DNA from 2 places in the Streptomyces sp. NPDC046303 genome. Region 2 is predicted to be linked to the other one. Evidence: predicted binding sites of a transcription regulator. Region 2 holds the regulator's gene; the other holds the start of a gene.
What was found. Region 2 encodes HspR, which represses chaperone genes until heat shock. Its sites were predicted from a motif close to TTGAGNNNNNNNNNCTCAA; they were not measured.

Region 1: lon (endopeptidase La) is a predicted target of HspR. The motif match lies at 9,473-9,491, and genes of this name have one in related genera.

What each region holds. Positions count from the first base shown of each region.
Region 1 covers NZ_JBVJFA010000003.1:313,317-335,993, reverse strand. Annotated here, with positions in the region: gene ACZ6I1_RS05005 (multifunctional oxoglutarate decarboxylase/oxoglutarate dehydrogenase thiamine pyrophosphate-binding subunit/dihydrolipoyllysine-residue succinyltransferase subunit) at 1-1,602, opposite strand, end outside; gene ACZ6I1_RS05000 (HAMP domain-containing sensor histidine kinase) at 1,862-2,941, opposite strand; gene ACZ6I1_RS04995 (response regulator transcription factor) at 2,938-3,675, opposite strand; gene ACZ6I1_RS04990 (glycoside hydrolase family 3 protein) at 3,803-5,572, opposite strand; gene ACZ6I1_RS04985 (TetR/AcrR family transcriptional regulator) at 5,710-6,447, shown strand; gene ACZ6I1_RS04980 (hypothetical protein) at 6,444-7,031, opposite strand; gene ACZ6I1_RS04975 (glycosyltransferase family 39 protein) at 7,068-8,468, shown strand; gene ACZ6I1_RS04970 (sulfurtransferase) at 8,527-9,387, shown strand; gene lon (endopeptidase La) at 9,514-11,943, shown strand; gene ACZ6I1_RS04960 (MarR family winged helix-turn-helix transcriptional regulator) at 11,947-12,393, opposite strand; gene ACZ6I1_RS04955 (protein phosphatase 2C domain-containing protein) at 12,525-13,301, opposite strand; gene ACZ6I1_RS04950 (sensor histidine kinase) at 13,691-16,555, shown strand; gene ACZ6I1_RS04945 (roadblock/LC7 domain-containing protein) at 16,552-17,034, shown strand; gene ACZ6I1_RS04940 (DUF742 domain-containing protein) at 17,031-17,414, shown strand; gene ACZ6I1_RS04935 (GTP-binding protein) at 17,395-18,030, shown strand; gene ACZ6I1_RS04930 (styrene monooxygenase/indole monooxygenase family protein) at 18,064-19,395, shown strand; partial or broken gene ACZ6I1_RS04925 (C40 family peptidase) at 19,371-20,576, opposite strand; gene ACZ6I1_RS04920 (NUDIX hydrolase) at 21,117-21,584, opposite strand; gene ACZ6I1_RS04915 (GntR family transcriptional regulator) at 21,603-22,382, shown strand.
Region 2 covers NZ_JBVJFA010000070.1:5,057-12,296, reverse strand. Annotated here, with positions in the region: partial or broken gene ACZ6I1_RS34480 (Hsp70 family protein) at 1-341, shown strand, start outside; gene grpE (nucleotide exchange factor GrpE) at 341-1,009, shown strand; gene dnaJ (molecular chaperone DnaJ) at 1,049-2,230, shown strand; gene ACZ6I1_RS34465 (heat shock protein transcriptional repressor HspR) at 2,233-2,697, shown strand; gene ACZ6I1_RS34460 (helix-turn-helix transcriptional regulator) at 2,760-3,857, opposite strand; gene ACZ6I1_RS34455 ((2Fe-2S)-binding protein) at 4,244-4,525, shown strand; gene ACZ6I1_RS34450 (pyridoxamine 5'-phosphate oxidase family protein) at 4,656-5,060, opposite strand; gene clpB (ATP-dependent chaperone ClpB) at 5,193-7,240, shown strand, end outside.

The sequences.
Region 1 (22,677 bases), on a different contig from region 2:
CTGGATCCAGCGGCGCTGCTTCGGGTCCTGGATGTGCATGAACTCGACGCCGGTGGTGCGGCAGTACGAGTCGCGCAGCACGCCGAGGATGTCGCGCAGCTTCATCATCGACTTGCCGGAGAAGCCGCCGACCGCGAACTCGCGCTCCAGGTCCCACAGGGTGAGGCCGTGCTCGGTGATGTCGAGGTCGGGGTGCTTGCGCTGCTTGTACTCCAGCGGGTCGGTGTCGGCCATGACGTGGCCGCGGACCCGGTAGGAGTGGATCAGCTCGAAGACGCGTGCGGCCTTCGTGACGTCGTCGTCGTGCGAGGCGTCGATGTCGCGGTTCCAGCGGACCGGCTCGTACGGGATGCGCAGGGCCTCGAAGACGTCGTCGTAGAAGCCGCTCTCGCCGAGCAGCAGGTTCGCGACGATGCGCAGGAACTCGCCGGAGGCGGCGCCCTGGATGACCCGGTGGTCGTAGGTCGAGGTCAGGGTCATGACCTTGGAGATGCCCAGCTTGTTCAGGGTGTCCTGCGAGGTGCCCTGGAACTCGGCGGGGTAGTCCATGGAGCCGACGCCCATGATGACCGACTGTCCGGGCATCAGGCGGGGCACGGAGTGCACGGTGCCCAGGCCGCCGGGGTTGGTCAGCGAGACGGTGACGCCGGTGAAGTCGTCCATCGTCAGCTTGCCGACACGGGCGCGGCGGACGATGTCCTCGTAGGCCTGCCAGAACTCGAAGAAGTTGAGGGTCTCGGCCTTCTTGATGCCGGCGACGACGAGCTGGCGGTCGCCGTTGGGCTTCACCAGGTCGATCGCGAGGCCGAAGTTCACGTGCTCCGGCTTGACCAGGGTCGGCTTGCCGTCCTTCTCCGCGAAGGAGTAGTTCATGGCCGGCATGGCCTTGATCGCCTGCACCATCGCGTAGCCGATGAGGTGGGTGAAGGAGATCTTCCCGCCTCGAGCGCGCTTGAGGTGGTTGTTGATGACGATGCGGTTGTCGAACAGCAGCTTCACCGGGACGGCGCGGACGGACGTGGCCGTCGGGACGTCGAGGGAGGCGTTCATGTTCTTGGCCACGGCGGCAGCCGGGCCGCGGAGCGTCACCAGTTCCGGGCCCGCGGGGGCCTCGGTGGCGGGCGCGGCCTGCTTGGCTACGGGAGCGGGAGTGGCGGGCGCGGCCGGTGCGGCGGCCGGGGCCTGGGAGGTGACAGTCACAGCAGGGGCACCAGAGGGGGTGGCAGGAGCAGGGGCAGGAGCTGACACGGGCGTGGGCGCGGGGCTCGGGGCGGCAGGGGCAGCGGCGCGCGCCGCCCCCGTGGCGGCGGCGTCGACGGCCTGCGGAGCTGCGGCGACGGGGGTGGCGGCCTGTGCGGAGGCGCCATCCGTCGTCGGGGTCTTCTTCGGCTCTTCGGCCTTGACCGGAGCGGCAGTGCCCCCCGGCTTGTAGTCGGCGAAGAAGTCCCACCAGGCCCGGTCGACCGAGTTCGGGTCCTGGAGGTACTGCTGATAGATCTCGTCGACGAGCCACTCATTGGCACCGAAGCCTGAGGCAGGGGTCTTCCCGCCCTCTGCTGCTTCGGTCGTGGTGCTCGAGTTACTGGGGGACTGTGGCGACACGGCGGCAACCGCCCTCTTCCGCTTCACAAGGTATGGACAGCGGGAATAAAGGCTACGCCTCCTCGGCCGCGAGATGCAGACCGGGCGGGACATCCGTCGTGCAGGTCACATCGAACGGCGGGTTTCACTGCCTGGAATGGCGGGAAACAAGCGTGGTTCGGGTAGGGGGCACCGAGGTTGCGGCCCCCTTGGCTTCGCACCCCTGACGGACCCCGGGTACGTGTGGCCGAGATCATGTCCTTCCCACTCGAACCCTACGTCAACGTGGCGCCTGCGAGCTGCCCGGAAGCGTGACAAGGATGCGGCAGCCCCGTGACGATTCGGCCACGCCGATGTGCCCTCCGTGCAGTTCCACGGCCCAGCGGGCGATCGCCAGGCCCAGCCCGGTGCCGCCGTCGCCGGCCCGGGCGCTGCCCCGGTTGAACCGCTCGAAAACGCGGTGGCGCTCCGCCTCGGGGATGCCGGGGCCTTCGTCCCGTACCTCGATGGCCAGGGAGCCTGGCGCGTCGCCGGCCCGGGCGCGGACGGTGACCCGGCCGTGCGGGGGGCTGTGCTTGACCGCGTTGTCGATCAGGTTGGCGACGACCTGGTGCAGCCGCTCGGCGTCCGCGTACGCCGTCAGCTCGGGCGGGAAGACGTCCAGGTGCAGGTGCACGTCGTTGCGGGTGTGCCCGCCCGAACCGGAGAGCAGGCCCGGCCGGCCGGCGGCCGCCAGCCCCGATTCCTTCAGCACGCCCGACAGGTACGGCCACACCTCGAAGCGGCGGGCCTTCAGCGGGACCACCCCGTTGTCCACCCGGGACAGGTCCAGCAGGGTCTCCACGAGGCGGCCGAGGCGCTCGGTCTGCTTGAGCATCGTGCGCATGGTCTCCGGGTCGGCGGCCGAGACCCCGTCCACCACGTTCTCCAGGACCGCCCGCAGTGCGGAGATGGGCGTGCGCAGCTCGTGGGAGACGTTGGCGACGAGCTCCTTGCGGTGGCGGTCCACCGCCTCCAGGTCGTCCGCCATCACGTTGATCGTCGAGGCCAGGTCGCCCAGTTCGTCGCGGCGCCCCGCCCCGCGCACCCGGCGCGTGTAGTCGCCCTGGGATATCGCCCGGGCCACCCGCGTCATGTCGTCCAGCGGCGCCGTCAGGCTGTGGGCCACGAACTGGGTGATCAGCATCGAGGCGATCACCGAGAAGACCGTGATGAACCGCAGCTCGGTGTCCGTGCGCAGGGCCACCAGCAGCAGGCCCGTCGTGATGAAGACCGAGACCACCACGAGGGTGCCCAGCTTGGTCTTGATCGAGAAGGGCGAGAAGGGCCGCAGCCCCGGTCCGGGGTGCCGGCCGCTCATGCCTGTGCCGGGGTCTCCAGGGCGTACCCGACGCCGTGGACGGTACGGATCCGCTCCGCGCCGATCTTGCGCCGCAGGGCCTTGATGTGGCTGTCGACCGTACGGGTCCCGGAGGCGTCGGCCCAGTCCCACACCTCGGCCAGCAGCTGCTCCCGGGACAGCACCGCCCGGGGGGTCCCGGCCAGGCACACCAGCAGGTCGAACTCGGTCGGCGTCAGGTGCACGTCCTCCGTCTGCACGCGGACCCGGCGCTGCGCGTGGTCGATCTCCAGGTCGCCCAGGCGCAGGGTGGCCCCGCGCGGGGTGTGCGCGGCCAGTGTGGCCCGTTCCACACGCCGCAGCAGTACGTGGACCCGCGCTGCCAGCTCGCGGATGGAGAACGGCTTGGTCATGTAGTCGTCCGCGCCGACCCCGAGGCCGACCAGCAGGTCGGTCTCGTCGTCGCGGGCGGTGAGCATCAGCACCGGGACCGGCCGCTGGGCCTGGACCCGGCGGCAGACCTCCAGTCCGTCGAAGCCCGGCAGCATCACGTCCAGGACCAGCAGCTCGGGCAGCCAGCTCTCGGCCGCGGCGACGGCGGCGGGGCCGTCCGCGGCCGTCTGGACCTGGAAGCCCTCGGCCCGCAGGCGGGCTGCGATGGCCTCGGCGATGGTGTGGTCGTCCTCGACGACGAGTACGCGCCGCTGTGCGCCGGGGGTCGCCGAGGCGCCGTTGTGGGTGTGCGTCTGTTCCATGTCCCGGTCCGCCCCTGAAGATCTGCGTGGTGGGGTGCAGCGTAGAGGAGGCACCGGCCTGCGGCTATGCGGGGTTCGGACAGGGCATTTGTGCTGATGGTCCGGGTTGGGGGAGGGATGTACCGGCCTACAGGGACAGCCCGTGGCCGTGCGCGAACACCGGGTCCCCGGTGTCGTTCGGGACGTCCGGGCGCGAGGCTTCGACGGCCTCCATCGAGCGCGGCAGCTCGAACGGAAGGCGGCCTTCCGGGGTGGCGAGGCCGAAGGCGACGTCCAGCAGGGCGGCGTCGGAGGCGCCGTAGTCGGCGATCAGCGCGGCCGCGCGCGCCGCGATCTCCGGGATGACGGCCGCCCGTTCCAGGTTGATGCAGACCAGGGTCGGCACCTGGTCGAGCAGGGCCAGGACCGCGGCGAGCTCGGGTTCGGGGAAGGCCAGCGAGCCGGAGTGGAAGAAGGACTCGAAGGTGTTCTCCCGGGGCTCGTACGGGGTCCGCAGGCGCAGTACGGCCAGGTCGGCGGCGGCCGGGTCGGCCACGACCTCGCCGTACTCGGCGGCGACGGCCTCGTCCACGGTGCGCACGTAGAGCTTCGGCCGGGGCTCCGACTTCGCGGAGAGCGGAATAATCTGCTCCGTATTTGTCAGTACCGTGAGCGACCGACGCTGCGCCGCGGCGCCCAGGGCGGCGAAATCGGCCCGGCCCACCGTCGCGGCCGCCGCGTCCGGGTCCACGTACGGGTTCTCGAACAGCCCGAGCCGGAACTTCTCGCGCAGCAGCCGCCGTACCGACGCGTCGATGCGGGACTCCGCGACCCGGCCGCGGCGGACCAGCTCCACGACCACCTCGGGGCACTGCTCGCCGCCGAACTGGTCGCAGCCGGCGTCCAGGACGCGCGCCGCGCGCTCGGCCACGCCGAGGTGCTCCAGGCCCCAGGCGCGCGCCGGGTGCGTCTGTCCGAAGATCTCCGCGTCGGTGAGCAGCCCCCAGTCGGTGCAGACGATCCCCTCGAAGCCGAGCTCCTCGCGCAGCAGGCCGGTGACCACGCCCTTGTTGAAGCCGAAGCCGACCTCTTCCCAGTCGGTGCCCATCGGTTGGCCGTAGTACGGCATCATCTGCGCGCATCCGGCGGCGATCGCCGCCTTGAAGGGCTCCAGGTGGTGCTCGCGCATCCCGCCCGGATAGACCTGCTCCTTGCCGTGCGCGAAGTGCGGGTCCTCGCCGTCCTTCTGCGGGCCGCCTCCCGGGAAGTGCTTGACCATGGCGGACACCGAGGAGGGGCCGAGCTCCGGGCCCTGCAGGCCGCGTACGTACGCCCGCACGAGCGCGGCGGTCAGTGCGGCGTCGGAGCCGAAGGTGCCGGACTGGCGGGCCCAGCGCGGTTCGCTGGCCAGGTCGATCTGCGGGTGCAGGGCGACGCGGAAGCCGACGGCCAGGTACTCGCGGCGCACGGTGTCGGCGAACCGGAAGACCAGCTCCGGATCGCCGATGGCGGCCAGCCCCAGGGCCTCGGGCCAGGCGGAGAAGGCGCCGGAGCCGAAGGAGGCGCCGATGTTGTCGGTGAAGGCGTGGCGCGGGTCGGTCGAGAGGGTGACCGGGATGCCGAGGCGGGTGGCGGCGGCCATCTCCTGGACGGTGTTCTGCCACTGGGCCATCTCGCGGGCGCCGTACGTGCCGAGCAGGTTGAAGTGGGTGAGGAGCCGGTCGCCGATCAGCTCGGGCGTGGTGAACGGGAGCATCGAGCCGTCGGTCTCGGTGACCGGGGTGCCGTCCGCGTTCATCATCAGCATGGAGTGGAAGAGCTGGCCGGCCTTCTCCTCCAGCGTCATCCGGGACAGCAGGTCCTCGACGCGCCGGTCCACGGGGAGCGAGGCGTCTTGGTAGGCGGGGGTCGCGTTCATCGGAAGGCTCCTGGGGCCGCGCGGTCTGCCGGGCGCCCCACCCAAGCATGAAAACCATGCACCCACTAGGTTTTCGAAAGTGACCTGGGTCACTCCTCGCGGATGGCCGAAAACAACCACCGCTTAGGGTGGTCGGCATGGCACAGGACAAGGGGCGGACGGCCTCCAAGGCTCCGAAAGCCCCGAAGGCCCAGAAGGCCACGGCCCGGGGGACCTACGCGGTGGGGGACGCCCGCCGGCAGAAGATCCTCGACACGGCGGTGGAGCACTTCGCGCAGTGGGGCTTCCACGCCTCCTCCCTGGCCCGGATCGCGGCCGGCTGCGGGATCACCCAGGGCGGGCTGCTGCACCACTTCCGCAGCAAGGAGGACCTCTTGCTGTCCGTGCTGGCGCAGAGCGAGCGACACGACATCGAGCGGCTGTTCAGCGAGCCGGCCGACTCGGTCGCCGCGCACTTCACCACCGTCGTCGCCCTCGCCGCCGACAACGCGCGGCGGCCCGGCCTCGTCCGAATGTTCCACACCCTGGTCGGCGAGTCCGGCAACCCGGGACACCCCGCCCACGCCTACTTCCGGGAGCGCTACGCCCGCGTGCTCGGCCACACCGTCGACATGCTGGAGGCCGGCATCGCGCGCGGCGAGCTGCGTCCCGGCACTGATTGCGAGGCCGTCGGCCGCGAGATGCTCGCGGTGATGGACGGCCTGCAGATCCAGTGGGTGCTGAACCCCGCGAGCGTGGACATGCCGGGCCGGCTGCACGCGTTCCTGGACCGTCAGCTGCGGGGGATCACGGTCGCGGGGACGGGCCTGCCGGGGCTGGGGCCTGCGGGGCCTGCCGGGGCTGCGGGTGTTGCGTCGGTGCCCGCCGGGCCTTAGCCGGCCTCGAACGGGGGCAGCGCGTCCAGCACCTTCCGCAGGGCCGGGGCCAGGGCCTCCTGCTCGGCCGCCACCTCGTATCCGCCGTGCACGAAGGCGTAGACGAACCCGTCGTAGACCTTGGTGCTGCCCGTCGCGATCCTCGGCAGATGCGCGAAGTCCGCCTCGCGCAGGGCCGTGCGCAAGCCGGCGAGCCGGGCTTCCGACAGCTTTCCGCTGCCCTCGGGCTTCGCCTTGCGGTCCAGGCGGGTCCACGAGCCGTCGCCCTTGACGATGAGGGTGTGGACCCGGCCGGCGTAGCCGCCGCTGCGGCTGACCCGGACCAGGGTCTCGGTCGCGGCAGGGGAATGGGCGGGAGTCGGAGCCGCCGTCGTCGGAGCGGGCGTGGACGCGGGCGCGGGCGTGGGGCTCGTCGTGGCCCCAGTGGCCCCAGTGGCCGCCGCCGTTTCCGACGGGGCCGGTGTTCCGGTCGCCGGCGGCCGGCCGTCCGCGCCATCGGAACCGGACTGTCCGCATCCGACGAGGACCGCGCCCAGTACCGCCGCCGCCCCCGCCGTCACCGCCACCACCCGGAACGCTCGCACACCCACCTCCGCAGGTACTCCGACCGAACCCCGAGTATGGAGTCCCCGCACCCGTTACGACAGCACCCGGAGGCAGCCATCCGCCGCATCGCCCCCTGGCGCGTGCTCCCGCCCCTGCTCGCCGTCCTCCTCGGCCTGTGGGGTCTGGAGCGCGGCGGCAGCATGTGGCGCGACGAATCCGTCACCTGGCAGGTGGCCCACCGGCCACTCGGCGGGCTCTGGGAGCTGCTCGGCCAGGTCGACGCCGTGCACGGCCTGTACTACCTGCTCATGCACGGGGTGTTCCTGGCCTGGGACGGCGGCCTGTGGGCCCTGCGCCTGCCCTCCGTCGCCGCCACCGCTCTCGCGGCCGCCGGGGTGGCCGCCATCGCCCGCCGGCTCGCGGGGGAGCGGGCCGCGCTGCTCTCCGGGCTCGCGTACGCCGTACTCCCGCCCGTGCAGACGTACGCGCAGGAGGGCCGCTCGTACGCCCTCGTCGCCGCGGCGGTGGTGTGGGCGACGTACCTGATGCTGCGCGAGCGGTGGGGGGCGTACGCGGTGGTGCTGCTGCTCGGCTGCTGGCTGCACGAGTTCGCGGCCCTGGCCCTGCTCGCGCACGCCTTCACCGCCTGGCGTTCGCGCGGCTGGCGCCTCGCCGCCGGGGCCGTCGTGGCCCTGCTGCTGCCCCTCGCCCTGATCAGCGCCCGGCAGGCCGAGCAGCAGCTCGGCTGGCTCGGGCGGCCCTCCTGGCAGGACTGGGTGGCGTACGGGGTGCTCACGGCCGCCGTACTGCTGCTCGCGCGGGGCGCCGCCGCGCGGGACGCGAACGGCCTCGTCCGCGTCGCCCTGCCCCTCGCCCTGCTGCCGCCCGGGCTGCTGATGACGCTCTCGCTGGTCCACCCCTGGTACGTCGACCGGTACGTGCTCTACTCGCTGGCCGGACTCGCCCTGCTGACGGGAGCCGCGCTGTCCGCGGCGCGCGGCTGGTGGCCGTGGCTGCTGGTCGCGGCCCTGCTCGTGCCCTTCGGCTGCTGGTCGGTGTGGCTGCGTACGCCCGAGAGCCGCAAGGACGACGTGCTCGCGGTGGCCGCCGCCGTCCGGGAGCTGGCCCGGCCCGGGGACGCCGTGCTCTTCATGCCGTCGCGGCGGCGCGAATGGCTGCTGTCCTCGCCGGACGTCTACGACGGGCTGCGCGACGTGGCCCTGGACCGCTCCCCGGCGGCCTCGCACACCCTCCAGGGCACCGAGCGGCCCCCCGCGGAGATCAGCGCGGCGCTCACCGGGTCCCCCCGGGTCATCGCCCTGCTGGACCCGGCCGGGCAGCCGCTGGACCCGTACCCGCGGGAGGCGGTGAAACGGCAGACCCTGGCCGCCCGGTTCGACCTGTGCTCGATCACGGCCATACGCGGCGCCCGCGTCGCGCTCTACGCCCGCCCCGGCGGCTGCCCGGCAGGATGAGCGCCGAGCGCCGTGAGTGCCCCACCGACATCCGACATCCGACCTCCAGGAGCCGCTGATGACCGCCCACTCCCTCGAACCGTCCGAACCGCTGGTCGGGACCGACTGGCTGGCCGACCGGCTCGGCGCGCCCGGGTCGAGCGGCCTCGTCGTCTTCGACGCCTCCGTCGGCTCCCACCGCGGCGCCGGCCGGCGCATCCCCGGAGCCCGCCCCTTCGACCTCGACGGCGACCTGTCCGACCACGACGCCCCCGCCCCGCACACCATGCCGTCGGCCGCACGGTTCGGCGAGGCGATACGGGACCTCGGCGTGGACGACACCGACACCGTGGTCGTGTACGACGGCGCCGGCATCTACTCCAGCGCCCGCGCCTGGTGGATGCTGCGCGCCATGGGCTTCGACCGGGTCGCCGTCCTCGACGGGGGACTGCCCGCGTGGAGCGCCGCCGGCCTGCCCGTGGAGGCCACCGGCCCCGCCTACGACGGCCCGCGCGGCTCCTTCACCGCCCGCCCGCGCCCCGGGCTGCTGGTCGACGCCGCGGCCGTCGCCGCGGCCCTGGCCGATCCGGCCGCCGCCGTCCTCGACGCCCGCACCCGCGAGCGCTTCGCCGGCACCGCCCCGGAACCCCGCCCCGGCCTGCGCGGCGGACACATGCCGGGCGCGCTCAACCTGCCCTTCGCCGAACTCCAGCAGTCCGACGGCCGGATGCGCCCCGCCGGGGAACTGCGCGAGGCCTTCCGGGCGCTGGCGGGCGTCCGGGAACGGCTCTGCTTCAGCTGCGGCTCCGGCGTCACCGCCTGTGTCCTCGCGCTCGGCGCCGACCTCGCCGGCTACCGGCAGACGGCCGTGTACGACGGCTCCTGGAGCGAGTGGGGCCTGCCCTCGGACGAGCGCCCGGTGGCCACGGGCCCGGCCTGACCGGCACGACGCTCCGGGCCGTTCGCCCCCGGACCGTTCGCCCCGGGCGAACGGCAGTTGGGGAACATTGGGCGGCGCAGATGCATTGAGTCGGCATAGCTCAACTTCACTGCCGGAGGGTTGATCATGGCTTCGACGCCCGTAACGCTCACTCTGCCCGTGCTGCCGCTCGACGACGAGGTCGTGCTGCCCGGAATGGTGGTTCCGCTGGACCTGTCCGACGCCGAGGCGCGCGGGGCCGTGGAGGCGGCCCAGGCGGCGGCGGGCAGCGGAGGAAAGCCCCGGGTGCTGCTCGTGCCCCGCATCGACGGCAAGTACGCCGGGACCGGAGTGCTCGGGACGGTCGAGCAGGTGGGCCGGCTCTCCGACGGGGACCCCGGGGCGCTCATCCGCGGCCGCGGCCGCGTCCGCATCGGTGCCGGGACCACCGGCCCCGGCGCGGCGCTGTGGGTCGAGGGCGAGACCGTCGACGAGCACGTGCCGGACCCGCTGCCCGGCGCGGTCACCGAGCTCGTCAAGGAGTACAAGGCGCTCGCCACCAGCTGGCTCAAGAAGCGCGGGGCCTGGCAGGTCGTCGACCGGGTCCAGCAGATCGAAGGGGTGTCGGCCCTCGCCGACAATTCCGGGTACTCGCCGTTCCTGACCGTCGAGCAGAAGGTCGAACTGCTCGAGACCGCCGATCCCGTCGCCCGCCTCAGGCTGGCGGTCAAGGCGCTCAGCGACCACCTCGCCGAACAGGACGTCGCCGAATCCATCGCCAAGGACGTCCAGGACGGCGTCGACAAGCAGCAGCGCGAGTTCCTGCTGCGCCGCCAGCTGGAAGCCGTCCGCAAGGAGCTGCGCGAGCTGGGCGGCGAGAAGGAGGGCGAGGAGTCCGACGACTACCGTGCCCGCGTCGAGGCCGCCGACCTGCCCGAGAAGGTCCGCGAGGCCGCCCTCAAGGAGGTCGACAAGCTGGAGCGGGCCAGCGACCAGAGCCCCGAGGGCTCCTGGATCCGCACCTGGCTGGACACCGTGCTCGAACTCCCCTGGAACGAGCGCACCGAGGACCAGTACGACATCCGGGGCGCACGGGCCGTCCTCGACGCCGAACACGCCGGGCTCGGCGACGTCAAGGACCGCATCACCGAGTACCTCGCCGTCAGGAAGCGGCGCACCGAGCGCGGCCTCGGCGTCATCGGCGGCCGCCGCGGCGGGGCCGTCCTCGCGCTCGTCGGGCCGCCCGGCGTGGGCAAGACCTCGCTCGGCGAGTCCGTGGCCCACGCCATGGGCCGCAAGTTCGTCCGGGTCGCGCTCGGCGGCGTACGCGACGAGGCCGAGGTGCGCGGCCACCGCCGGACCTACGTCGGCGCCCTTCCGGGCCGGATCGTCCGCGCCATCAAGGAGGCCGGGTCGATGAACCCGGTCGTGCTCCTCGACGAGATCGACAAGGTCGGCTCCGACTTCCGCGGCGACCCGGCCGCAGCCCTGCTGGAAGTCCTGGACCCGGCGCAGAACCACACCTTCCGTGACCACTACCTCGAGGTGGAGCTCGACCTCAGCGACGTGGTGTTCCTGGCGACGGCCAACGTCCTCGAAGCCATCCCGGAGGCCCTCGCCGACCGCATGGAGCTGGTGCGCCTCGACGGGTACACCGAGGACGAGAAGGTCGTCATCGCCCGCGACCACCTGCTGCCGCGCCAGCTGGAGCGCGCCGGCCTGGGCGCCGACGAGGTGGTCCTGGAGGAGGCGGCACTGCGCAAGCTCGCCGGCGAGTACACCCGCGAGGCGGGCGTGCGCACCCTGGAGCGGTCGCTGGCCCGGCTCCTGCGGAAGGTGGCCTCGCAGCACGAACTGGGCGAGCGCGAACTGCCCTTCAGCATCGGCGCCGACGATCTGCGCGGGCTCATCGGACGACCCCACCACGTACCGGAGTCCGCCCAGGACCCGGCGGAGCGGCGCACCGCCGTCCCCGGCGTGGCCACAGGCCTCGCGGTGACCGGCGCGGGCGGCGACGTCCTCTTCGTGGAGGCCTCGCTGGCCGATCCGGAGACGGGCGCGGCCGGCCTGACCCTCACCGGCCAGCTCGGCGACGTCATGAAGGAGTCGGCGCAGATCGCGCTCAGCTTCCTGCGCTCGCACGGCGCCGAACTGGAGCTGCCGGTCGCCGACCTGAAGGACCGGGGCGTGCACATCCACTTCCCGGCGGGCGCGGTGCCCAAGGACGGCCCGAGCGCGGGCATCACCATGACCACGGCCCTCGCCTCGCTGCTCTCCGGACGCCAGGTGCGCACGGACGTGGCCATGACCGGTGAGGTATCGCTGACCGGGCGCGTCCTGCCGATCGGCGGGGTCAAGCAGAAGCTGCTGGCCGCCCACCGTGCGGGCCTGACCACCGTCATCATCCCCAAGCGCAACGAGGCCGACCTGGACGACGTCCCGGACGAGGTTCTGGAGGGGCTGGAGGTGCACCCGGTGACGGACGTGCGCCAGGTGCTGGAGCTCGCCCTGTCCCAGGCGCAGGCGCCGTCCCAGGGGCAGCCTCGGGAGGAGGTCCCGGTCACCGCCGCGGCCTGAGCCCTACGGGGCGTCCTCGCCCGCGTTCAGCTGGTTGAGCAGCCGGGCCAGCTCCGCCACCTCACCGCGGTCCCAGTCGGCGAGTTTGCGCATGTACTGCTCGCGCCGGGCGTTCCGTACGCGCAGGAACCGCTCGCGGCCCTCCTCGGTGAGGCCGACCAGGAAGGCCCGGCCGTCGGCGGGGTCCGGCTCGCGGGCGATCAGGCCCAGCACCTCCAGGGCGCGGAGCTGGCGGCTCATGGTGGCCTTGCCGACGCCGAAGTACGCCGCCAGCTCGGTGGCCCGCTGCCGGCCGGCCCCCTCCAGGCGGACCAGGAGCCCGTACGCGGCGGGCTCCAGCTCGGGGTGCAGGGCGCGCGCCATCTCGCCGGAGGAGGCGCGGGCCCGCCGGAGGAAGACGGACAGCTCCCGCTCCAGGGCAAGGAACTCCTGGTCTTCGCTCCCGTACACGTCCGGCTCCTTCGGTGGTGGATGAGCCGCCAGTATTTCGCAGCGGGCCCGCCGGAGGCCCGGGACCCCGCCGTCGCGGGGTCCCGGCCACGGCCCAGGGCCGCCTCGGGCACGCGTTCCCGGCCACGGCGCTAGAGCTCCGCGTAGACCGCCGAGGCGTCGTCGTGCCGCTTGTGCCGGCCGGCCGGGGGGCGCGCCGGGTCGGACTCGAGGGCGCGCACCCGGCCGATCAGGCCCTCCGCGCCCTCCTTCCGCAGCACCGCCAGGCACTCGGCCCAGTCGCCCTCCCGGAACGTGTCCGTCCACCGGCTCGCCCCGTCCGTGAGCGCGGCCACCGCCCGGACCTGGCCGCGCGGGGTGCGCCCCGTCACGGCCCGGGCCGCCACCGCCGGATCCGCGGCCGCCGTGAAGAAGCCGCCCTCGGCGTTCCGCAGCGCGTCCGTGGCCTCCACCGACCGCAGCACCTCCCGGGGCACCCGGTCCAGCCGGTCGTCGCGCACCGCCGTCACCTCGCCCCCGGCCTCCTGGAGGAGCAGCACCGAGTCGGAGAGGACCAGGTGCTCCACGTACGCCTCGTCCCAGCGGACGAGGACCACCGTCGCCTGCGGGGTGCGGACGTGAGAAAGGTCACAGGTGTCCCGGTGTGCCTCGGCCGTCGCGCGGACGGCCTCCGCGAGGATCCGGTCCAGCGGCATGTCCCGCCGCGATCCGGACAGTTCGGTCAATCGGCCGCCGAGCCGGGCCGAGAACCACGGCACCCCGTGCACGCAGCCGTCCTCGCCGCGCGGCGGGGTGACCCCGTCCAGGGCGACCAGTACACCGCCGCCCGAAGCGGGGATCGCGGCCGACACCCAGTCTTCATTGGGGCGTTCCGGGCTGCCGGGAGCGGAGGCGAGGTCGATGCGCATGCGGGCATTCTGCCGGGCGCGGCAGCACGGAGCGCGGGAGGTCCGTACCAATGGGCGCGGGGCTCGGACGGCTCCGCGCAGGGCGCCGTCGGACCGGGCGCGGCAGGGCGACCCGGAATGTGGGCGGGCATACTGCCAAAGCCCGCATCGATCTTTCAACCGCCTGTCCACGGACGGCCTCTGACGCCGGATGTCCGAGTTGGTCGCCAACTCATCCGTGATGTTCACTCCTTCGAGTGGCCAGGTGGGCGATGTGCGGCTCTCTTCCCATCACACTGCAAAGGTCTGAGGCGGTACGAGGGGGCAGGAGGCGTTTACTTGTTGACCGGCCGTTACCTCGGCCACACGAGTAGACGAGCCAGAGCACACGTACAGGATTGCGAGCACCGGTGCAGAAGAAGCGGTCTCGGAAGAACGGCACCGCCACCGACGGCCCGGCCCCCGCAGGACGCCGCGTCCGCGTGCGCCGCAGGCTGGTCGTAGGCGTGGCCGTCGCCGGCCTCACCGTCCTCGCGGCCGGCGCCCCCGCCGTCGTCTCCGCGACGAGGGAACTCAACGACTCCCAGCGCCTGGTCACCCTCGCGGAACGGACCCGGCACACCCTCACCCTCGCCCACCTCCTCGGCGACGAACGCGACGCCGTCGTCGAGTACGCCGCCAAGGGACGCCCCGGCGCGGCCAAGGGGCCCGTCCAGGAACGCGCCGCCCGCACCGACCGGCAGATCGCCGAGATCCAGGCCGAGGCCGACGAGGCCACCGCCCGCGCCCTCGCCCGCGTCCAGGCCGTCCGCACCGAAGCCGTCGACGGCAAGGGCAGCGCCCTCGCCGCCCACCAGGCCTACGCCGGAGTCCTCGCGGAACTCCTCGCCCCCGGCGACCGGCTCGCCGAGCTGACGCCGCCGCGCGCCACGGCAGCCCTCGCCACCACCCGCCCGATGGCCCCCCTCGGCCAGGCCGTCGAACAGGCCTCGGCCACCCGCGGACTGCTGCTCGCCGCGCTGGCCGTCCCCCGCGGCGAGCAGCTTCCGAACTCGGCCGTGGTGGACGAACTCACCACCGCCGCCCAGCGCTCCCGGGTACGGGAACAGGCGGCCCTCGACGACTTCGCGCGGGCCGCACGGCCCGACGTGCGCCAGACCCTCGCCGCCACCGTCACCGGACCCGAGGTCAAGGCCGCCGACGACTACCTCAAGCGGCTCACCGACCGGCCCACGCTCACCTCCGCCGACCGCAAGACCGACGGCGCGGCCGTGGGCTCCGCGCTCACCGCCCGCATCGACCGCATGCGGTCCGTCGAATCCACCCTCGCCGGCCAGCGCGCCTCCGCGCTCGCCACCCTGCGCGACGACGACGTGACCCGGCTGGAGATGGTGATCGCCCTGCTGGGCGTGCTGTTCCTGGTCACCGTGGGCGTCTCCACCGCCGTGGCCCGCTCGCTGACCCGGCCGCTGTCCGTGCTGCGCCGCGGCGCGGCGCGGCTGGCGACGCCGGAGGGCTCCGTGGAGCCGGTCCGGTTCACGGGACGCAACGACGAGTTCGCCGAGGTTGTCCGCCACCTGAACGCCGTCCGGGACCAGACCGTCTCCCTGCACACCCGGATCGCCGGGCTCGACGCCGACCGCCGGCGGATCCTCGGCCGCAGCGAGGCGCTGGCCGCCGGGCGCGACGTGCTGGAGGAGGAGCTGACGAAGCTGCGGGCCGGGCTGGAAGAGCACCGCCGCATCATGTCGACGACCTCCGTCTCGCTGTCGCTGCGGACTCTCGGCCTGGTGGAGCGCCAGCTCGCCGTCATCGAGGAGCTGGAGTCCAAGGAGCAGGACCCGGACCGGCTCGCGACCCTGTTCAAGCTGGACCACCTGGCGACCGTGATGCGCCGCCACAACGAGAACCTGCTGGTCCTCGCCGGCCAGGAGCACGGCCACGGCCAGGGCCTGCCGGTGCCGCTGGTCGACGTCATGCGGGCGGCGGTGAGCGAGATCGAGCGCTACGAGCGCGTCGAACTGGCGGCACTGCCCTCCTGCACCCAGGTCGCGGGGCACGCGGCCGACGACATTTCGCACGTGCTGGCCGAGCTGCTGGAGAACGCCACGACGTTCTCGCCGCCGGACGCCAAGGTCAAGGTGTCCGGATGGCTGCTGGACTCCGGCGACGTGGTGCTCTCCGTCATCGACGAGGGCATCGGCGTCACCGAGGACCGGCTCGAAGCCCTCAACTCCCGGCTGTCCACGCCCGAGGCCTACGACGAGGAGCCCGAGGCGGAACACGGCCTGGGCCTCGGCCTGTACGTGGCCGGGCGCCTCGCGGCGCGGCACGGGGTCACCGCGGAGCTGCGCGCCCCGCGGCACGGCGGCACCGAGGCGCTCGTGGTCGTCCCGGCCGCGCTGCTCCCCGCCGCCCCGCCGGCCTCGCCCGTCCACAGCCTGTCCACGCCGGGCGCGCCCGCGCTGCGCCTGCCGGGCGTGATCGCGGAGGCGAACGAGAACACCCTGCCGAGCCGGCTGCGCGGGGGCGCGCCGGTGGCGCCGGAGGTCCCGGGGGGCGAGGCTGCGGTGGAGGCTGAGGCTCCCGTGGCGGCCGTGCCGGAGACGGCTCCGGCCGATGGGCTGGGCGAGGCAGTGGCCGACGGACCGGCCGATGGGCTGGGCGACGCCCTGGCCGACGGTCCGGTGGCGGGGCCGGCGGATGCGCCGGTGGCGGCCCCCGCGGCGGAGGTCCCGGGTGAGCCCGGTCCCGAGGAGCAGTTGCTCGCGCGGGTCGTCCCCGACGCGGAGGGGGCGGGCTTCGCGGCGGCGGACCCCGGGTCGGAGGTGCCGGCCGACGCGCCCGCTGCCGCGCCCGGTGCCGACGTACGGGAAACCGCGCCCGAGCCGGATCCGCACCGGCACGCCACTCCCGAGGACAACTGGCTGCCCCGGCAGGGCAGCCACCCCGCCGATCCGGCCGACACCGTGGCCGACACCCCGGCAGACACCCCGGCCGAGGCCGTCACCGACAAGGGCCTGCCCAAGCGGAACCCCAAGTTCGTCGCCACCGCCCGCGCGGAAGACGTACGGCCCGAGCCGCCGCGCAAGGTCGACGCCGACGAACTGCGGCGCCGCCTCGGCGGGTTCTACCAGGGCGCCCAGGACGGGCGGCGCGTGGCCGCCGCCGAGCTCCAGCAGGACCGGCAGGACCGGCAGGACCGGCAGGACCGGCAGGACCGGCATCACGGGCAGACCGACCGGGGGGACACCGCACAGGAGGCACGCACATGACCGCGCCCAGTACGTACGGACTGAGCACCCAGGCCCGCAACCTGCAGTGGCTGCTGACCGACCTGGTCGAGGAGGTACCCGGCGTCAATTCCGTCGCCGTCGTCTCCTCGGACGGGCTCCTGCTCCTGTCCTCGGACCCGGGTGCAGCCGCGGAATCCCCCCAGGAGCCCCGCCCCAAGGGCCCGCGGGGCGCCTCCGCCGACCTGGCCACCATCGTCTCCGGCCTCGGCAGCCTCACCACCGGCGCGGCCGCCCTCATGGACGGCGGCCCGGTCAAACAGACCATGGTGGCCATGGAGCACGGCTCCGTCTTCGTCATGGCGATCAGCGACGGTTCCCTGCTGGGCGTGCACGCCGCCCCCGACTGCGACATGGGCGTCGTCGCCTACCACATGGCCCTGTTCGTCGGCCGCGCCGGCCACGTCCTGACCCCCGAAGTCCGCAGTGAACTGCGCCAGTCGATGGAGAAAACCCCGTGAGGAGTCCGGCCACCGACCGGCTGCCGATACGCGGCGCCGACCGCCGCCCCGCCCGCGTCCGCCCGTACTCCCTCACGGGCGGCCGGACCCGCTTCACGCAGGTCCTGCTGGTGGAGACCTTCGTCGCCACCCTGGACGCCGGTCCGGCCAAGGCGCCCGACCGCATGCCGGAGATGCCCGCCATCGTCGAGGTCTGCCGCCGCATGCGCACGATCGCCGAGATCGCCGCGCTGCTGAAGCTGCCGCTCGGCGTGGTCCGCGTCCTCGTCAGCGACCTCGCCGACCAGGGACGGATCCGCGTCTACGGCACGGGTCACGGCACCGGCCGTCCCGAGCGCGCGCTGCTGGAAAGGGTGCTCAGTGGTCTTCGCCGTCTCTGACCAGCACCAGCCGGTGTCGCCGGCCGCGGACGACGAGCCCGTCCAGCCCTGGCAGTACGACCGCTCCCGCGCACCCGTCGCCGTCAAGGTGCTGGTCGCGGGCGGCTTCGGCGTCGGCAAGACGACCTTCGTCTCGTCGGTCTCCGAGATCGCGCCGCTGCGCACCGAGGCGGTCATGACCCAGGCCAGCGCCCCGACCGACGATCTGACCGGTACCCCGGACAAGAACACCACCACCGTCGCGATGGACTTCGGCCGCGTCACCCTCGACGACGACCTGGTCCTGTACGTGTACGGGACCCCGGGCCAGGAGCGGTTCTGGTTCATGTGGGACGACCTGGTGCGCGGCGCCGTCGGCGGCATCGTCCTGGCTGACACGCGCCGGCTGCGGGACTGCTTCCCCGCCCTCGACTACTTCGAGAGCTGCGGCCTGCCGTACGCCGTCGCCGTCAACCACTTCGAGGGTTCGGAGTCGTACGAGCCGGAGGACGTGCGGGAGGCGCTGACCATCCCGCCGGACGTCCCCGTCGTGATCATGGACGCGCGGAGTCGCGCGACGGTCGTCGAGTCGCTGCTGACCCTCGTCGGGCACGCCCTGGACACCACTCCCGCATAGAGCCGGCCCGATCCCGAATAGAGAACGTGACAGATGCGCAAGATACTTGTCGTAGGAGCCGGCCAGTCCGGTCTGCAGCTCGCCCTCGGACTCCAGTCGAAGGGGTACGACGTCACCCTCATGTCCAACCGGACGGCGGACGAGATCCGCACCGGGCGGGTGATGTCCACGCAGTGCATGTTCGACACGGCGCTGCGTCACGAGCGTGACCTCCGGATCAACTTCTGGGAGCAGCAGGCCCCGAAGATCGAGGGCCTCGGCGTCTCGGTGGCCGCCCCCGACAACGGCCGCGCCATCGACTGGCTCGGCCGCCTCAAGGGGTACGCGCAGTCCGTGGACCAGCGCGTGAAGATGGCCGGCTGGCTCGACACCTTCGCGCAGCGGGGCGGGCAGCTGGTCATCCACGGCGCCTCGGTCGCCGACCTCGACTTCTTCTCCCGTACGTACGACCTGGTGCTGGTGGCCGCCGGCAAGGGCGAGCTGGTGTCCATGTTCGGGCGGGACGCGGCACGCTCCCCGTACGACGCCCCGCAGCGCGCGCTGGCCGTCTCGTACGTGCACGGACTCGGCCCGCGCCCGGAGCACCCGGAGACCGAGGCGGTGCGCTGCAACCTGGTGCCGGGTGTCGGCGAGCTGTTCGTGATGCCGACCCTGACGACGTCGGGCCGGGCGGACATCCTGTTCTGGGAGGGCGTTCCGGGCGGGCCGCTGGACGTGTTCCACGGCGTGAAGGACCCGGCGGAGCACCTGGCGCTCACGCTGGAGCTGATGGAGAAGTTCACGCCGTGGGAGCACGCGCGGGCCACGAAGGTGGAGCTGACGGACGCGGGCGGGACGCTGGCCGGGCGGTACGCGCCGGTGGTCCGCAATCCGATCGGGCGGCTGCCGGGCGGCGGGCTGGTGCTGGGGGTCGCGGACGTGGTCGTCGCGAACGACCCGATCACCGGGCAGGGCTCGAACTCCGCGGCCAAGTGCGCGGCCTCGTACCTGTCGTCGATCCTGATGCACGGGGACAAGCCGTTCGACGAGGCGTGGATGAAGGCCACCTTCGACAAGTTCTGGTTCACGACGGGCAAGCCGGTGACCCAGTGGACGAACGCGATGCTGGGCGTCCCGCCGGAGCACGTACTGAACCTGATCGGCGCGGCCGGGCAGCTCCAGCCGGTGGCGGATCGATTCGCCAACGGCTTCGACCACCCGGCCGACTTCGACGCGTACTTCTACGACCCCGAGGACGCGGCGGACTACTTGGAGTCGGTCGCGGGGTCGGTCGCGGGTTCGGTTTCGGAGTCGGAGTCGGAGTCGGGCTCGGGTTCGGGTTCGGCTTCATCGGCTTCGGGTTCGGGAGCCGTTTCCGAGGAGTAGCCGGTGTCGTCCCCCTCTTCCGCGGCCTCGGGGAGCGGCGGAGGGGTGAACTCCGCGAGCGGGGTGCTGCCGGGGTCCGGGCGCACCGCGCCGAGGAGCGGGTTCGCGGCGATCGGCGAGACCTTGACCTTCGCACCCGGGCGCGGGGCCTGGATCACCTTGCCGTCGCCGATGTACAGGCCCACGTGGGTGGCCTTGGGGAAGTACACCACCAGGTCCCCGGGCCGCAGCTGGTCCAAGGGCACCTTCGGCAGGGTGGCCCACTGCTCCTGGCTGGTCCGCGGGATGGTGCGGCCGGCGTGCGCCCAGGCCTGCGAGGTCAGGCCGGAGCAGTCGAAGGAGGCCGGGCCCTCGGCGCCCCACACGTACGGTTTGCCGATCTGGGCCGCCGCGTACCGGAGGGCCGCGCCACCGGCGGCGGTGGGCGTGCCGGTGCGGGTGGGGAGCCGGCCGGAGTCCACCAGCTCACGCTGCGCGCCGGCGGTGTTCGCGGCCTCGCGGGCGTTGAGCTGCGCGAGCTGCTCGGGGGTCAGGGCGGCGAGCGTCCGCTCGACCTCCTTGAGCTGCGTGGCGACCTCGTCCTTGTGCTGCTTCTGCCGTTCGGCCAGCGTCCGTTGGGAGTCCAGGGAGCGGCGGGCCCGGGTGGCGAGGGCGGCGGCCTCCCGCTCGCCGCGCGTGAGCCGCTTCAGTACGGCGGCCTGCCGGGCGCCCTCGCGGGCGGCGAGGCGCCGCTGGTCCAACGCGGCCTGGGGGTTGCCGGCGAGGAGCATCCGGGCGTACGGGGAGATGCCGCGGGCGTCCTGGTACTGCTCGCGGGCCAACCGCCCGAGCAGCGCCTTCTCGGACCCCAGGGCGGTACGGGCCCTGCCGAGCTCGGCGGCGAGCCGACGCTCCTCGTCCTGGCGGGTCTTGAGGGCCACTTCGGTGGCGTTGAAGGCCTCGGAGGCCTCCTCGGCCTTTTGGTAGAGGCCTTGCAGGCGGGTGAGCAGCGACCCTACGGATTCGGTGGATGTGGGGGATGTGAGGGGTGTGCGGGGGGTGGCGGGCGTGAGGGGGGCGGTGGGGGTGGCGGGGGTATGGGGTGCGCCTTGGGTGCCGGGGTCGGCGTCGGCGAGGGGGACGGGGCCGGCGGCGACGAGCACCGCGGCGACGCAGGCGGCACGAAGCAGCCGTGGGGACAGCCGATGGGACACGGGATCACCTCCGAGGTGCCCGATGCTTCCACGTCCGGTATGACAAATCGCCCAACGGGGTCGGCTGGTCGCGGGACGGTCACCCGGTCGGCGGCTTCGGGGAGCCTGATGCCCTCGGGGCTCATCAGGGAGGGTTTGGGGGTTTCCCGTCAGTCCCACTGTCTCTCCGGGTCGGGCCGGCCTGTCAAGGGCGCTCCTTCGTCGCGTCGCTTCGCGATGTCGCTGCGCTCCACCCTTGACAGGCCGCCCCGCCCCGGAAAGCCAAGGACTGTCGGGAAGCCCCCAAAAGAACGGTCCACTGGTTCACGATGACCAATCGGGGACATCAGCGATGCAGGGCCTGGCCCTGGGCTGGCACACCCCCGCCCGGCCCGACCGGAGAGCGAAGCCGAGGCGCTGCCTACGCGTCAGATCGCTACGTGCTCCTTCCGTTTTGGCGTCCGGCGGCCGTCTGGGGCCGAGCCGGACTGAGACGGTGGGCAGATGCGCATCGGGATCCGACAGGCGCGATGGCGGTCTTGATGAGTCTCAGCGGGCTTTGAGGATGCGTCGTCCGTCATGGGTTCGCACGTGAGGGGTCTGCGCGTCGAGGGCGTCAAGTAGGCGGATCGCGTATGCCTCGGACATCCGCTCGGACACCTCGGCGGGCGTGAGCCACTGGATGGCCGTGGTCTCGGCGGTGATGCGTTCGGTACCGCCGGAGGGCTTGCATCGGAACACCAGGGCCACCACGCCCGCCACGACGTTCTTGTATACGCCGGTGAGCTGACCCACCTCGACGTGGAGGCCGGTCTCCTCCAGGACCTCGCGTCGCAGTCCTTCTTCCGGGGTCTCGGCCAGCTCCAGGACGCCGCCCGGAAGTTCCCACGCCCCGTTGTCCGCCCGGCGGATCGCCAGCAGCCGGCCGTCATCCCGCACGACCGCCCCGGCTACGGATACGGAGTGGCGCGGCGTTGACCTGTCCGACTGGGCACTGTTACTCATGTACATGAGCATAGGAGGAAGCGAAGGACTATGGGAGTAACTGTAGGAGGGGGCAAGGCCGTACCGCGGTACTTGCAGATTGCCGAGGACATCGTCCAGCAGATCCGCGCCGGCTCCCTGAAGCCGGGAGATCAAGTTCCGAGCGAGTCCGACATGACCGAGCGCTACGGCGTCTCGGGCGGGACCGTTCGCAAGGCCATGCTGGAGATCCGAGCGAGTGGCCTCGTGGACACGAGGCATGGCAAGGGTTCTTACGTGAAGGCCCGTCCCCCGGTGCGCCATCGGTCGTCGGACCGTTTTCGCCGGTCGCTGCGGCAGGACGGCAAGGCTGCCTATCTGGCTGAGTCGGAGCAGTCCGGCGCCGTCGCGAAGGTGAGCGTCATTTACATCGGGCCGATTGCGGCGCCGGATGAAATTGCCGAGAGGCTGGGTGTGGATGGGGGAGCCCAGGTGCTTGCTCGCCGACGCCTGTACTTCCGTAACGGCGTTCCCGTGGAGTCTGCGACGTCGTACCTGCCGTGGGACGTGGTCCGCGACATCCCGGAACTCTTCGCCGAAAATCCTGGGGGCGGTGGCATCTATGCCCGCTTGGAGGAGCACGGTCACGTCTTCGCCGAGTTCGTCGAGACGTTGCAGGCGCGGCCTGCCGCAAAAGCCGAGGCGTCGGAGCTCGCGCTGAGCCCGGGCGCGCCCGTGATCCATTTGGTGAGGAACGCCGTCACGGTCGAGGGGCGGGTGGTGGAGGTGTGTGACACCCTCATGGCCGCCGATCAGTTCGTACTCGAATATCGGATGCCCGCTACAGACTGACGATTCCTCAATCAACCTCAGCCCGCCACGAGTTCGGATTCGCGGCGGGTTGACTCATGCATAGGAGTCAGGCACTCTTCTTCATGTCACTCCTATGCATGAGTGATGGAGTTCGACCCTTGTAGAGGAGTGAGCACATGCGTGTGGTTCCTGTCTGCATGGACGTCCCTGACCGCCGCTGCGTACTCGGCGGCGACGCTGAGGGGCATCTCGTCGTGAGGGTGTCTCTGGCGGTTGGGCCCAGTCCGGACCTGCTCGATCGGGCGCTGGCAGGTTGGGAGCGCTTCCTCGACAG
Region 2 (7,240 bases):
CCGAGTCCCGCAACCAGGGCGAGCAGCTCGTCTACCAGACGGAGAAGTTCGTCAAGGACAACGAGGACAAGGTCCCGGCCGAGGTCAAGACCGAGGTCGAGGCCGCCGTCACCGAGCTGAAGGAAAAGCTCAAGGGCGAGGACACCGCCGAGATCCGCACCGCGACCGAGAAGCTCGCCGCGGTCAGCCAGAAGCTCGGCCAGGCCATCTACGCCGACGCCCAGGCCGCTCAGGGCGCCGCCGGCGGCGCTGCCGGTGACGCCGGTCAGGCCAAGGCCGACGACGACGTGGTCGACGCCGAGATCGTCGACGACGAGAAGCCGAAGGGTGGCGCTGCCTGATGTCGGAGGAGACCCCGGGTTTTGACGAGAAGCCCGAAGTCCCCGTCGACGGCACGTCCGACGAGCCGAAGGCCGCCGACTCCGCCTCGGAGGAGGCGGCGGCCCCGGCCGGGGACGCGGGAGCTCAGGCCGTCGGCCAGGAAACGGCGCTGCTCGCACAGCTGGACCAGGCCCGGACGGCGCTCGGCGAGCGCACCGCGGACCTCCAGCGGCTCCAGGCCGAGTACCAGAACTACCGCCGCCGGGTGGAGCGGGACCGGATCGCCGTCAAGGAGATCGCGGTCGCGTCCCTCCTGACGGAACTCCTCCCGACCCTGGACGACATCGGCCGGGCGCGGGAGCATGGCGAGCTGGTCGGCGGCTTCAAGTCGGTGGCCGAATCGCTGGAGACCGCCGCGGCCAAGATGGGCCTGCAGCAGTTCGGCAAGGAGGGCGAGCCCTTCGACCCGACGATCCACGAGGCCCTGATGCACTCGTACGCGCCGGACGTCACCGAGACGACCTGCGTGGCGATCCTGCAGCCGGGGTACCGGATCGGCGAGCGTACGATCCGTCCCGCGCGGGTCGCGGTGGCCGAGCCCCAGCCGGGCGCGGCCCCCAAGTCCGAGTCGTCGGAGGGCGACGCGTCGTCGTCCGACAAGGACGCGGATGCAGCCGACAACGGCTGAGGTCGCACACGCAGCAGTACGAGAGGAGGGACACCGGGGATGAGCACGAAGGACTTCGTGGAGAAGGACTACTACAAGGTCCTCGGTGTCCCGAAGGACGCCACCGAGGCCGAGATCAAGAAGGCGTACCGGAAGCTCGCGCGCGAGTTCCACCCGGACGCCAACAAGGGCGACGCCTCGGCCGAGGCGCGCTTCAAGGAGATCTCCGAGGCGAACGACATCCTCGGCGACGCCAAGAAGCGCAAGGAGTACGACGAGGCGCGCGCCCTGTTCGGCAACGGGGGCTTCCGCCCCGGGCCGGGCGGGGCCGGCGGCTCGTTCAACTTCGACCTCGGCGACCTCTTCGGCGGCGCGCAGCCGGGCGGCGCGGGCGGCGGCTTCGGCGGCGGCCTGGGCGACGTCTTCGGCGGCCTGTTCAACCGCGGCGCCGGCCCCGGTGCGGGCACCCGCACCCAGCCGCGCCGCGGCCAGGACATCGAGTCGGAGGTCACCCTCTCCTTCACGGAGGCGGTGGACGGGGCCACGGTCCCGCTCCGGATGTCCTCGCAGGCCCCCTGCAAGGCCTGTTCGGGCACCGGCGACAAGAACGGCACGCCCCGGGTGTGCACGACCTGCGTCGGCACCGGGCAGGTCTCGCGGGGCAGCGGCGGAGGCTTCTCGCTGACCGACCCCTGCGCGGACTGCAAGGGCCGCGGGCTGATCGCGGAGACCCCGTGCGAGGTCTGCAAGGGCAGCGGGCGCGCCCGCAGCTCGCGCACCATGCAGGTCAGGATCCCGGCGGGCGTCTCCGACGGCCAGCGGATCCGGCTGCGCGGCAAGGGTGCGCCGGGCGAGCGCGGCGGTCCCAGCGGTGACCTGTACGTCGTCGTGCACGTCGACTCCCACCCGGTGTTCGGCCGCAAGGGCGACAACCTGACGGTGACCGTCCCGGTGACGTTCGCCGAGGCGGCGCTGGGCGCCGACATCAAGGTCCCGACCCTGAACGGCCCCTCGGTGACGCTGAAGCTGCCGCCGGGCACCCCCAACGGCCGCACCATGCGGGCCCGCGGCAAGGGAGCGGTCCGCAAGGACGGCACCCGCGGTGACCTGCTGGTGACGGTGGAGGTCGCGGTCCCGACCGAGCTGTCGGACAAGGCCCGCGAGGCGCTGGAGATGTACCGCGAGGCGACGGAGTCGCAGGACCCGCGCACCGCGCTGTTCGAGTCCGCGAAGGGAGCATGACCATGGACGGCCGCCGACGACAGTCCTCCCGCCTGGGCGGGGGCTACCAGCTCACCGATGAGACCCCGGTCTACGTGATCTCGGTGGCCGCCCAGCTCTCGGGGCTGCATCCGCAGACCCTCCGCCAGTACGACCGTCTCGGCCTGGTCTCCCCGGACCGTACGGCCGGCCGCGGCCGGCGCTACTCGGCCCGTGACATCGAGCTGCTCCGCACGGTGCAGGCGCTGTCCCAGGACGAGGGCATCAACCTGGCGGGCATCAAGCGGATCATCGAGCTGGAGAACCAGGTCGCCGCGCTCCAGCAGCGCGTGGCCGAGCTCTCGGCGGCGGTGGACGGCGCGGCGGCCACGCTCCGGGCCCGCGAGGCCCAGGTGCACGCCTCCTACCGGCGCGACCTGGTTCCGTACCAGCCTCCGCAGCCCGGCAACGCCCTGGTCGTCTGGCGCCCCAAGCGCCCCCTGGACTGACCCGGCCGCCCTTCGGCGCCTCCTCGGGCCCCGCCCCTCCCAGGGCGGGGCCCGAGGCCGTTCTAGAGGCCTTCCAGGGCCGCGTCCGGGTCCGGGTGCGGGTCCGGGTGGGAGTCGGAGTGCGGGTCCGGGTCGCAGGGCTGCGCGGGTGCGGCGGGCCGCCCCAGGATGCCGGACTGGGCGATGAGGTAGCCGAGCTGGGCCCGGCTGCCGCTGCCGAGGGTGCTGGCGAGCTTGGCGATGTGGGCGCGGCAGGTGCGCACGTTCATGCCGAGGCGGCGGGCGATGGCCTCGTCGACGTGGCCCTCGATGAGCAGCTGGGCGATGCTGCGCTGCACGCCCGATATCCCGCCGGGGGTGGTCCGGTAGGTCACTTCCTCCTGGAGCGGCACGGCCCGGTGCCAGAGCTGCTCGAACACCTTGATGAGGTAGTCGACCAGCCCCGGGTGGCGCAGCTCCAGGGCCACCCGCCGGTCGTCGCTCACCGGGATGAAGGCGACCGTGCGATCGAAGATGATCAGGCGCTCTATCAGTTCTTCGAGCGTGCGGATCTCCACCTTGCCCGCGGAGATCCGGTCGACGTAGGCCAGCGTGCCCTGGCTGTGCCGCGCGGTGTGCTGGTAGAGGGTCCGTATGCTGACCCCGCGGTCGATCAGCGGCTGGTCGCGTCCCAGGGCCTGGGCGAGGGCCTCGGAGGGCCGGGCGCCGCCGGGCTGGACGGTCAGGACCTCGGTGTGGCATTCGGCCGTCGCGAGGTTCAGGGCGGCGTTGATCCGCTCGAAGCCCTCCAGCACGGTGATGGCGTGGGTGTTGGCCGGGCTCTGTGCGCTGATGGCGAGGAAAGGCTCGAAAGTGTCGGTGAGATCTACAGCGCTGCGCCGGCGGTCCTGGATCTCACGTTCAATCGGGTGGAGCCGTTGGGCCAGCGCGACGGACGGCGGAACCGGACGGAGCTGGTTCGCGTCATCGGGGTCGGGCTGCAGAAGGGCGAATTCAAGCAGGCAGGGGGCGTTTTCGATCTCGCTCCGGGCGATCCGGCCGGTGCTGAGCGCCGTCGCGTAGAGACGCGTTCCCTCACCGCACATAGACGTGACGGGGTGGGGATGTATCGGGTTTGTCCGGTTTTGCGTCAAATCTCCACCCCCCAGGGTCCTGAACATGCAAGAACATGATGCATCGTCCCTGTGGCATTGACGTGCCTGAATGAGCCATCGTCTGTCACGCGGGGGAGAGGATTCCATCAAGTGAGGACGAAGCCGACCATGTTCAAGAGAATGCTTCGCTCGGTGCTTGCCATAGGTTTCTCCGCCGTTGCAGTTTTTGGGGCAGTCAGCGCCGTCGAAAGTGACGCGGGGAGCGCTAGGGACGGTCAGGCCAGCACCCTGACGAGCACGGAGTTCGACACCGGCTGGACCACGGCGCCCGCCGGCAAGTACGTGGACACCGGCTGGACCAGCAGCCGGCTGGGCGGCACCGATACGGGTTGGACCGAGGCCCCTGTGACGGTGTCCGCGTGACCCCCGACGATCGCGGCTTCCGTCGCGAAATGGCCTCCGCATACCGCTCCGGATGGCAGTTCATCGATCTGGCCACTGCGATCCCCTATCCCGGCGACTCCCTGGTCGTCACCCTGTTCGGGCAGCCGATCGTGGTCGTACGCGAGGAGGACGAAGACGTCCGGGCCTACCGCTGCCTGCGCCGCCCCCGCGGCGCGCCGCAGCCCGTCCGCTGCGAGGTGCGCTACGGAATGGTCTTCGTCAACCTCGACCAGCGCGACCACCAGCTCTTCGAACCTGATATCACCACCGCCACCCCCCGCAGTGCCTGAAGCGATTCCCCCGTCGTTGCAGATCGCTCAGGTGCTACCCCCACACAACGGCGCCATCGTGGACCTGACCACGATGGCGCCGTTGTGATGTCCGCGTCCATCCGTCGGACGGACACGATGCGGTTGCGGATCAGGCCCTGCCCATCGCCCGGTCCAGGGTGATCTCCATGACCACGCGGTCGGGATGGGGTGAGGGCGTCCGCCCGTAGCGCTCCGCGTAGCGCGCCACCGCGTCGGCGACCGACGCCTCGTCCGTACGGATCACCGCGTGCCCCTCGAGGGTGGCCCAGCGGCGTCCTTCCATCTGGCAGACCGCGACCCGGGCCGTGCCCGGCTGCGCCGCCAGGATGTTGCGGACCTTCTTGCTGTGCTTGTTGCTGATCACCCGGGCCAGGCCGGCCTCCGGGTCGTACGTCACGCCCACCGGCACCACGTGGGGGGTCCCGTCGGGCCGCGGCGTGGTCAGCGTGCAGACGTGCCGCTCCCGCCAGAAGGCGAGGTACTCGGGCGTCGGGTTGAGTACGTCATGGGGCATGGGCCGAGCGTACGGGGCGTACGGGCCGGGGCCGGGCGAGGGTACCGGGAGCGGCCTTGAGTGGAATAGACTCAACTTTGCGTAGGTTGTTTATGTCATAGTTCTGTTCCGCCAGAGAGGAGCGACCCACCCGTGGATGCCGAGCTGACCAACAAGAGCCGGGACGCGCTGAACGCGGCCACCAGCCGGGCCGTCAAGGACGGCCACGCCGACCTGACCCCCGCGCACCTGCTGCTGGCGCTCCTCGCCGGCGAGGACAACGAGAACCTGACCGACCTCCTCGCGGCCTCCGACGCCGACCAGGTCGCCGTCCGCAACGGCGCGGAGCGGCTGCTCGCCGCCCTGCCCAGCGTCACCGGGTCCACGGTCGCGCCCCCGCAGCCCACCCGCGAGCTGCTCGCCGTACTCGCCGAGGCCGACGCCCAGGCGGGCAAGCTCGGGGACGACTACCTCTCCACCGAACACCTGCTCATCGCCATCGCCGCCAAGGGCGGCGCGGCCGGTGAGGTCCTGTCCGCCCAGGGCGCGAGCGCGAAAAAGCTGCTGGACGCCTTCCAGAACGCACGAGGAGGGCGGCGGGTGACCACCCCCGACCCCGAGGGTCAGTACAAGGCGCTGGAGAAGTTCGGCACCGACTTCACCGCGGCCGCCCGCGAGGGCAAGCTCGACCCGGTCATCGGCCGGGACCACGAGATCCGCCGCGTCGTGCAGGTGCTCTCGCGCCGCACGAAGAACAACCCGGTGCTCATCGGCGAGCCCGGCGTCGGCAAGACGGCCGTCGTCGAGGGCCTGGCCCAGCGCATCGTCAAGGGCGACGTCCCGGAGTCCCTGAAGAACAAGCGGCTCGTCTCCCTCGACCTGGGCGCCATGGTCGCCGGCGCCAAGTACCGCGGTGAGTTCGAGGAGCGGCTGAAGACCGTCCTGGCGGAGATCAAGTCCAGCGACGGCCAGATCATCACCTTCATCGACGAGCTGCACACGGTCGTCGGCGCGGGCGCCGGCGGGGACTCGGCCATGGACGCGGGCAACATGCTCAAGCCCATGCTGGCCCGCGGCGAGCTGCGCATGGTCGGCGCGACCACCCTGGACGAGTACCGCGAGCGCATCGAGAAGGACCCGGCGCTGGAGCGGCGCTTCCAGCAGGTGCTGGTCGCCGAGCCCTCCGTCGAGGACACCATCGCGATCCTGCGCGGCCTCAAGGGCCGCTACGAGGCCCACCACAAGGTCCAGATCAACGACAGTGCGCTGGTCGCCGCCGCCACCCTCTCCGACCGGTACATCACCTCCCGCTTCCTGCCCGACAAGGCCATCGACCTCGTCGACGAGGCCGCGTCCCGGCTGCGCATGGAGATCGACTCCTCCCCCCTGGAGATCGACGAGCTCCAGCGCTCGGTGGACCGGCTGCGGATGGAGGAGCTGGCGCTGAAGAACGAGTCCGACCCGGCCTCGCTCGAACGCCTCGACAAGATCCGCAAGGACCTCGCCGACAAGGAGGAGGAGCTGCGCGGTCTGACCGCCCGCTGGGAGAAGGAGAAGCAGTCCCTCAACCGCGTCGGTGAGCTCAAGGAGCGCCTGGACGACCTGCGCGGCCAGGCCGAGCGCGCCCAGCGCGACGGGGACTTCGACACCGCCTCCAAGCTGCTCTACGGGGAGATCCCGACCGTCGAGCGCGAGCTGGCGGAGGCCACCGAGGCCGAGGAGGAGGCCTCGAAGGCCGGTACCGCCAAGGACAGCATGGTCAGGGACGAGGTCGGCCCCGACGACATCGCCGACGTGGTGGGCGCCTGGACCGGCATCCCGGCCGGCCGCCTCCTCGAAGGCGAGACGCAGAAGCTGCTGCGCATGGAGGACGAGCTGGGCCGCCGCCTGATCGGACAGGGCGAGGCCGTACGGGCCGTCTCGGACGCCGTGCGGCGCACCCGGGCCGGCATCGCCGACCCCGACCGGCCGACCGGCTCCTTCCTCTTCCTGGGCCCGACGGGCGTCGGCAAGACGGAGCTGGCCAAGGCCCTGGCCGACTTCCTGTTCGACGACGAGCGGGCCATGATCCGCATCGACATGTCGGAATACGGCGAGAAGCACTCCGTGGCCCGGCTCGTCGGCGCCCCGCCCGGCTACGTCGGCTACGAGGAGGGCGGCCAGCTCACCGAGGCCGTCCGCCGCCGCCCGTACTCCGTCGT